DNA from 4 places in the Priestia sp. FSL R5-0597 genome. Region 1 is predicted to be linked to each of the others. Evidence: riboswitches for the same ligand, from Rfam matches in the RefSeq annotation. Region 1 holds a riboswitch; each other region holds the start of a gene.
The links. Region 1 has a riboswitch for S-adenosylmethionine ahead of MKX72_RS25225 (methionine ABC transporter ATP-binding protein). Riboswitches for the same ligand answer to the same signal wherever they lie in the genome.
Positions count from the first base shown of each region.

Region 1 (2,202 bases):
CAAAAACAAGGTGAAACGCAAAAATATACAGACTGCGATGAAGAAGCAGGATGGTGCTAAACAGTGGCAACTGCCGCTGTTTTTCTTGTTTTATAGAGATAATATGGCCTAAACTGCCTTTTAAAAGAGTTCTTTCTTGCAAATTTCTTTTAAAAAACAGGTGAACTGTGATACATTAACGAATATTGTATAGCATAAAGAAATGATGTTACTATACAACTGACGATTATGGGTGATGAAAATGGGGCTAATTGAAATTGAAAAAGTAATTATTGTCGAAGGAAAGTCAGATAAAAAGCGTATTCAAGATATCATTCGAGAACCAATTGAAATTATTTGTACAAACGGTACGATTAGTTTATCAAAGCTGGATGAAATTATTGACTGTACGTTTAACAAAGAGGTATACATACTCGTTGACTCTGATGATTCAGGGAATAAGCTGAGAAAACAATTTAAACGAGAGCTTCCGGAAGCAGAGCATCTATATATTGATAAAATGTACCGAGAAGTTGCTGCCGCCCCTAGACATCACATAGCAACAGTATTGCTGAGTGCCAATATCGATGTTAATGCAGAATTTTTAACATAAAAGGAATGAGCAACATGCAAGAATGGAGCGAAAAACAGCTGGATGATCAGTTAAAAGAAGGAGAAAGAGCCTTTATCTTTTTCCATACGCCTTTTTGCGGGACATGTCAGCTGGCAAAAAAAATGTTAACCGTGGCAGAAGCGATGCTGCCGGATGTAACCATCGGAATGAGCAATTTAAATTATATGCCTTCAAAAGCAGAATTATTTTCTATTGAAAGCGTACCTTGTTTGATTGAAGTGGAAAATGGTGAAATGGTAAAAAAACTCTACGCGTTTCATTCCATCGAGCACGTACTCGAGGAGCTTCGATAATCAAACGTTTGTTTAAAATGAAGAAGTTGAAAGAGAGCGAACCGTTGGGGCTGTTGAAATCTTGGGATATTATCCCAAGAACAAAATCTGTTGACAGCCTATCTGACACATGCTAAAATCACACTCATGAATGTTCATAAATGAATGAATATTTCCCAAAAACAAAATAATTGTTGCGAACTCTTATCAAGAGAGGTGGAGGGACTGAGCCCTGTGAAACCCGGCAACCGTCAGACTAACTGAAATGGTGCCAATTCCTGCAAAGCTATGCGCTTTGAAAGATGAGAGAAAGGATTAAATATCGAGCCTTTCTGTCATGCGCAGAGAGGCTTTTTTAATGGGGAAAATTGTTTTACGGCTTTTTCATCCTATAGGGCAACCTAACATAATTAAGTTTTTATTAAAGAAGGTGAAGAAATATGATTACATTAACAGACGTTACAAAAATTTATCAGGCCAAAAGCGGTCAAGTAACAGCTGTTGATAATGTGAATCTAACCGTTAACCAAGGTGAAATTTACGGAATTATTGGTTATAGCGGAGCGGGGAAAAGTTCTTTGATTCGCTTGCTAAACGGATTAGAAACACCAACGACAGGAACGGTCGAAGTAGCAGGTAATGATATTGGAAAAATTAAAGGCGGAAAACTCAGAAAAGCTAGACAAGAAATTAGTATGGTATTTCAGCACTTTAATATCTTGTGGTCGCGTACGGTACGAGAAAATATTGCCTTTCCGTTAGAAATAGCAGGGATTTCAAAAGAAAAAAGAATGAAACGAGTAGACGAACTTATTAAGCTAGTCGGGCTTGAAGGGCGTGAAGATGCTTATCCATCACAGCTTAGCGGGGGACAAAAGCAGCGTGTTGGGATTGCTCGAGCGCTAGCGAACAATCCAAAAGTATTGCTTTGTGATGAAGCAACATCAGCGCTTGATCCTCAAACGACAGATTCTATTTTAGATCTGTTAGTAGATATTAATGAGAAGCTAGGGTTAACCATTGTATTGATTACTCATGAAATGCACGTCATTCGTAAAATTTGTCATCGAGTAGCCGTTATGGAAAATGGGGCAGTAGTAGAAGAAGGACAAGTGCTAGAAGTATTCAGAAAACCTAAGCAGCCGATTACAAAACGATTCGTTCAACAGATTTCTGAACCAGAGGAAACGTTTGAAACGATTGAACAAGTAAAAGAGCTGTATCCAAGCGGGCAAATTATTCAGCTGACGTTTGTTGGCGGAAAAGCAGAGCAACCGCTCATTACAACGATTTTAAAACAGTTTGATGTAACGATTA
Region 1 is NZ_JBBOUZ010000001.1:4,769,520-4,771,721, reverse strand. It holds gene MKX72_RS25240 (YusG family protein) at 1-60, shown strand, start outside; gene MKX72_RS25235 (toprim domain-containing protein) at 242-592, shown strand; gene MKX72_RS25230 (thioredoxin family protein) at 607-906, shown strand; SAM riboswitch class I at 1,087-1,194, shown strand; gene MKX72_RS25225 (methionine ABC transporter ATP-binding protein) at 1,326-2,202, shown strand, end outside.

Region 2 (2,202 bases), 110 kb from region 1:
ACGACCAAAGTGACCGTAAGCTGCTGTTTGCTTATAAATTGGGCGACGTAAATCAAGCATTTTAATGATGCCTGCTGGACGTAGGTCAAAGTTTTTGCGTACTACATCTACTAGTACTTCTTCAGAAACTTTTCCTGTACCGAATGTATCAATTGAAATAGATACTGGCTGTGCAACACCAATTGCATATGCTAGTTGTACTTCACATTTATCAGCAAGATCAGCTGCTACAATGTTTTTCGCAACATAACGAGCTGCATAAGCTGCTGAACGGTCTACTTTTGTTGCGTCCTTACCAGAGAATGCACCGCCGCCGTGACGAGCATATCCGCCGTAAGTATCAACGATAATTTTACGACCAGTTAAACCAGCATCTCCTTGAGGGCCGCCGATTACGAAACGTCCTGTTGGGTTAATGAAATACTTTGTATTTTCATCAATTAACTCATTTGGAACAACTGGATTAATTACATATTCTTTTAAGTTACGTTGAATTTGCTCTAACGTTACTTCTGGGTGATGCTGAGTTGAAATAACAATTGTATCGATGCGAACAGGTTTGTTGTTTTCATCATATTCAACTGTTACTTGTGTTTTACCATCCGGGCGAAGGTAAGGAAGAATTTCTTCTTTACGTACTTCTGTTAGACGGCGAGCAAGTTTATGAGCTAATGAAATTGGAAGAGGCATTAATTCTTTTGTTTCGTTACATGCATAACCAAACATTAACCCTTGGTCTCCAGCTCCGATTGCTTCGATTTCTTCATCGGACATTTGACCTTCACGTGCTTCTAACGCTTGGTCTACACCAGCAGCGATATCAGCTGACTGCTCGTCGATAGATGTTAATACTGCACAAGTTTCAGCATCAAATCCGTATTTTGCACGAGTATAGCCAATTCCTTTAATTGTTTCACGAACTGTTTTAGGAATATCCACGTAAGTAGAAGTTGTAATTTCACCGCTTACTAAAACTAAACCAGTTGTTACGCTTGTTTCACAAGCAACACGAGCATTTGGATCCTTTGCTAGGATAGCATCAAGAATTGAGTCAGAAATTTGGTCACAAATTTTATCGGGATGTCCCTCTGTAACAGATTCTGACGTGAACAGACGACGTTGTGTTGACATCAGTTTTCCTCCTTATAAATACGATACATTGTGATACGGTACTCATTCCCTTATTTTCATTACACGTTAAAAAATATAAAAAAACCTTTCCTTGTATCGAGGAAAGGTATCAAATTCTACATAAGCCTTTCACTCTTATCGATCAAGGTTGTGCCCTTGCATCAGGTTAGCACCTTATCGTCTACACAAAAAAATGACGATGGTTGCTGGGTTTCACAGGGCCTGTCCCTCCACCAGCTCGGGATAAGAGAGTATCCGTTCAAGGACATATAATACATGAAAAAGCGCTTCACTGTCAACAACATTCAAATGGAAATCATCTCTTTATGTTTGAATCTGTTTTAATGTAACATACTCAAATTTAAAAATAGTATACCTTATTAAGAATGATCACGAAGTTTGGTTAACAAGACAGACCAAAAAAAGGCTTTCACTTGAAATAGCTTCACTTTTTTCGCTTCTAGCACATATACATGTGTCTAAAATAGGTATAACGTACATTTTTTTATAATACACAAACATTTTTAGTTAAATAGTATAGAATAATTAAATAAATGTGTTATACTAATTATAAATTTCAAACATTAATGAATAAATAATAGCTAAAAAGGAAGGTAGTGCACATGAGTACTGTTGATATGTCTATCGAATTAAATGGTTTGCTTCAATTAAAAACAACAAAACACCAATTATCTGTTCCACAACTTGTTGAAAAAATTCTAGCTCGACGCGAAGGAACGCTGACTTCTACAGGTGCTGTGTCAGTCGAAACCGGAAAATATACAGGTCGCTCTCCTTTGGATAAATTTATTGTAAGCGATGCTGTATCTTCAAAAACGGTTGAATGGGGACCCGTCAATCAGCCAATTTCTGCTCAGCGATTCGATGCGCTATACAAAAAAGTCTTAACCCACTTAAAGAAGCAGGATGAACTTTTTGTTTTTAATGGATATGCTGGAGCTGATAAAAAGTATCAGTTACCAATTCAAGTAGTTAATGAATTTGCATGGCACAACCTATTCGCTCAGCAGTTATTCATTCGCCCTTCAGCTGAACAAAAAACAAATGATG
Region 2 is NZ_JBBOUZ010000001.1:4,656,444-4,658,645, forward strand. It holds gene metK (methionine adenosyltransferase) at 1-1,131, opposite strand, end outside; SAM riboswitch class I at 1,264-1,381, opposite strand; gene pckA (phosphoenolpyruvate carboxykinase (ATP)) at 1,755-2,202, shown strand, end outside.
Region 2: another riboswitch for S-adenosylmethionine. It lies ahead of metK (methionine adenosyltransferase); the one in region 1 lies ahead of MKX72_RS25225 (methionine ABC transporter ATP-binding protein).

Region 3 (2,202 bases), on a different contig from region 1:
AGCAAGGATGGCAGAAGAATATAGGGCTGAATATAAAAGGGTAAAAAGAAGAGAGCAATTTTTGCAAGATACAATAGATTTATTAAACGATTGTAATAACAAGCAATCTGTTGAAGAGTTAAAGGAATTAATTAATTTAGCAAAAGAACGATTAACTATGTATAAAGGCAAATAGAAATTATTTCTTTTTTTATCAATGAAGTGCTGTAATATGAATACGTTCACATTCACATTGATGTGAGTGCATTTTTGCTAGGAGAGAGCAGCCAGTATATGATGGTTGCTCTTTTCGTATTTGCAAGAAGATGTGACTATATGAAAGATTGGTTTAGCGTATTCGCTCTAAGAAATGAATCAAAGAGAGAAATTAGAAGTGAGGAATAGCGCTCCTTGCAAAGTGCAATGAAGAGGCTAGGTATAATGGAGTCAGGTATTTTTTTAGTACAATTAGTGAAGATAAATAACAATTAGGTAATGGAGCCAAAATTCTTTAAATACTATGTAGCTATTGCGATAAGCTTTCCTGTCCAAACCAAAAACAAAGAAGAACCCTTACTGTAGTGGGTAATGAGATAAGAGATGTACTATTTCTGATTTTCCAATTTTTTGTTGACAAGCTAAGAAAACAAGTGTAATATTTCTTCTAGTTAAATAAATTGAATATTCTTATCTCGAGAGGTGGAGGGACTGGCCCTAGGAAGCCTCGGCAACAGACTGTTAAAGTACTGTGCCAATTCCAGTAGCAATTTGCTTGAAGATAAGAAGAGAACCCATAATGATTATTAACCTCTTCTTATTTTTAAGAAGAGGTTTTTTATTTTAAAAAGAAAGAAGGAGACAAACTCATGACAAAGACACTAGTGAAGGCTCCATTTAAAGCTGATCACGTAGGCAGCTTTTTACGCACAACTCCCCTTAAAGAAGCAAGAAAAGCGTATGCAAATGGTACAATTAATAAAGCCGATCTAAAATCTGTAGAGGATAAAGAAATTGAAAAGCTTGTCCAGAAGCAAATTGAAGTAGGTCTTAAATCTATCACGGACGGTGAATTTAGACGTTCTTGGTGGCATTTGGACTTCTTATCAGGCTTAGAAGGTGTAGAGCAGTTTGAGACAGAATATATCAGCCAATTCAAGGGTGCAAAAACCAAAAATAACGCGATTAAGGTAGTAGGTAAAGTAGACTTCAATCATCATTATATGGTAGAACATTTCACGTTTTTAAAAGAAGCTGTCGAACGCCATGGTGATGGAAGCCAAGTCGCTAAATTCTCACTTCCAAGCCCAAACATGTTATTTACTCGAATTCAAGAAGATACATATTACAATGGAAACAGAGATCAATTTTATCATGATACTGTGGCTGCTTATCAGAAAGCGATTCAAGTCTTTTACGACGCAGGCTGCCGTTATCTACAATTAGACGATACTTCGTGGATTGATTTTGTTTCTGAAGAACGCATCAATGCGGTTGTTGAGAAGCTGGGTATGGATGTAAAAGACATTATCAATACTAGAGTAAGTTGTTTAAATGATGCTATTTCTAAAAAGCCTGAAGATATGCTCATTACTATGCATATTTGCCGTGGAAACTTTAGATCTACTTATATCACAAGTGGTGGCTATGATACTATATCCGATGCAATCTTTGCTAACTTACATGTAGATGGGCTTTTTCTTGAATATGATGACAACCGTTCAGGAGATTTTGAACCATTAAAAAGCTTTACAGGTAACAATCAAACTGTTGTATTAGGGTTAGTAACATCTAAATTTCCTACACTAGAAGATACTGAGGTTATTAGGCAAAGAATCCAAGAAGCAAGTCAGTATGTTCCTCTAGCTAACTTGTCATTGAGTCCGCAATGTGGCTTTGCAAGTACAGAAGAAGGAAATGTATTAACAGAAGAGGAACAGTGGAATAAAATTAGTCACATAATTAAAATTGCTCAAGATGTCTGGGGAGCCAACTAAAAAGTGAGAATCGCTTTTTAATTTTACATAAGTAGCATTCTAGATGTGTTGAAATACGATAAATAGGCGGATCTTATAACGGAAAAAAGGAAGAATGAAGTTCATTCTTCCTTCAGCCATTATTATAAAGTTTTATTAGAAACGTCCGCCGCCAAGTTGTTGCTCAGCCATTTGTACCAGACGCTTAGTGATTTCGCCACCTACTGATCCGTTTGCACGTGCAGTTGTG
Region 3 is NZ_JBBOUZ010000002.1:76,231-78,432, reverse strand. It holds gene MKX72_RS27100 (hypothetical protein) at 1-175, shown strand, start outside; SAM riboswitch class I at 664-764, shown strand; gene MKX72_RS27095 (5-methyltetrahydropteroyltriglutamate--homocysteine S-methyltransferase) at 846-1,973, shown strand; gene MKX72_RS27090 (alpha/beta-type small acid-soluble spore protein) at 2,109-2,202, opposite strand, start outside.
Region 3: another riboswitch for S-adenosylmethionine. It lies ahead of MKX72_RS27095 (5-methyltetrahydropteroyltriglutamate--homocysteine S-methyltransferase); the one in region 1 lies ahead of MKX72_RS25225 (methionine ABC transporter ATP-binding protein).

Region 4 (2,202 bases), 1.0 Mb from region 1:
CAAGAAACAGCCCTACCCCTATGGCTGCTCCTAAGGACATCAGCGTCACATGTCTTTCTTCTAACCCGCGTTTCAATTCTTTCCCCTGAGTTTTCCCCTGCATAAACGTCTCCCCTTTTTCCAATCTGTCAAAACGAGATGAATACAGCTTTTTGTTAGCGCTTTCATATAAATTTATGCTAAAAGTCAGCTAGGCTGTATATTTTTATTCTATCACCTTTCTCTCGTTTTTCTTTTGTCGAAAAACAAAAAAAATATCGTATCATTTTGTTTAAACGCACAATTAGACGTAGACACTGCTTTTTTACTATGTATTTATTATCGCACCTAAGTAATAGTATTTTTTTAAAAATAGAAAAACGCCGACTCAACTCCGTCAGCGCATCGTTCATTTTATGCTTTTTTATAAAACTAGCATTTATCTCGCGGGTTCAAAAGTTTTACAGCCAGGTTCTTCCGTTTCAGAAACATGGTGACTACTTTCAGGACTCACAACGTAAATGGACTCTGCACTGCATTTATTTCCCGATTTCCAATACATGCACTCATTCACTTCACATAATACACCTTGGGCCACTGTTATCCCTCCTTTTTTTGTCTTATCTATTTACTACCCGAAATAGAACGCTTCTAACATTTACATGCAAAAAAACCGCTTGTTTATCAAGCGGATCCTTTTACTGCGTGTGTTCAACATACTGTTTTTTAGCTAAATATAATTCACGACTCAGCGTGATCCGCCGTTCTCTCAAGTTCCTTAATTTAACTTGAAACTGTTCATTAGTTGGCTCTTCTTGAATTAAGCGATACGTAAAAGAAATATCTTCATTTAACTGTTTAAAATCTTCCCATATTTCTTGAACGAGTGCGGATTGTTTGTCTTCAAATGAACGATTTTGCTTCGTTTTTAGCGCGGCTAAAATTTCCTGCTGCCACGTTTCGTCTTTTAGTTCTTTTGCTAACAAGTATAGATCTAAATAATCATCAACGCTTAGCGCCTGTTGTGTATTTTTCAATGTCATCACCTTTTCTATACGAAATGTTTCTTCCTAAGAAGAGGATTTCATCATAGAAAAAGATTCCTCTTCTTATCTGTCAGAGCTAGGCTATGCTGGAATTAGCACCATTCAATAATTGTGGTTGCTGAGGCTTCAAAGGGCCAGTCCCTCCACCTCTCTAGATAAGAATATTTCGCTTTTAAATTATTTCTGACTATTCTAATATGTTTTATAGGTTACGTCAATAGCTTTTCAATAAAAAGAAAAAAGAAGTAAAATATGGTATGATTTTATAAAGGATGGTGAGCACATGAAACGATATATGTTATCTGCTTTTTTGGGAAGCTTGCTGCTGCTTCTTAGCATTGCTTTTTCATCTACTTTCCATATTGCAATTGTCAAAACAACCGGAAGCATTGGAGGGATTATTTTAGCAGCGGCGGCTCTGATTATGAACGCACTTGAAGATCCCCCCGCCTCAGATCATACAGGTAGAGGAGCTGTTGAAGTACTAGATAAAGGCGCCGTTTGGGCTACTTATTTACTTTTACTTTCATTACCGAACCTCATCGCATGTATAACATCTTATGTTTTATGGACTCGCTGACATTCACCAACATTACGGACGTTTTGCCACCTGTAGGCTCATTGATATTTGTTTATCTACAAATCCAAGTTCACGGTACACATGCTGTGCAAAATTCCCAGCATGAACGCTGAGTCTGATTTCAGGGTATCCTTTGATAGACAATTCATCAATTGCTTTTTGCATTAACGGCTTGGCTAGACCTTGCCCGCGGTATTCTGGTAAAACATATAACTCGTAGATAAAGCCAATTTCTGCTTTTGAAAAGAAGTCGGCAGATGGACCGACAAAAACCCAGCCTGCAAGTTTATTTTCTTGTCTAGATACTAAATAATAACACCCTTTTTCAAGGGCATTATCAATTAGTTCATTTACGCGTTCAGTTGACGGTTGAAACTGATGCGTTGTTCCTTCAAACAGCGCATCAGCAGATTTCGTCCGAATTTCCTGTATTTCTTCTTCAGTAGCTTTTGCAATCATCACAATCTCTCCTTTCGTGTTCGTTTTCCACATACAGAGATAAATTCCTGCAAAAAAAAGTCTTCGCCTAAGCGAAGACTTTTATTTAAATTCAAAATGTTCTTGATGGTTGCCTTGTTCATCCGTCCAGTTAATCAT
Region 4 is NZ_JBBOUZ010000001.1:3,721,203-3,723,404, forward strand. It holds gene alaP (alanine permease AlaP) at 1-103, opposite strand, end outside; gene MKX72_RS19580 (DUF1540 domain-containing protein) at 419-577, opposite strand; gene MKX72_RS19585 (hypothetical protein) at 678-1,016, opposite strand; SAM riboswitch class I at 1,086-1,187, opposite strand; gene MKX72_RS19590 (hypothetical protein) at 1,309-1,605, shown strand; gene MKX72_RS19595 (GNAT family N-acetyltransferase) at 1,618-2,064, opposite strand; gene MKX72_RS19600 (hypothetical protein) at 2,146-2,202, opposite strand, start outside.
Region 4: another riboswitch for S-adenosylmethionine. It lies ahead of MKX72_RS19585 (hypothetical protein); the one in region 1 lies ahead of MKX72_RS25225 (methionine ABC transporter ATP-binding protein).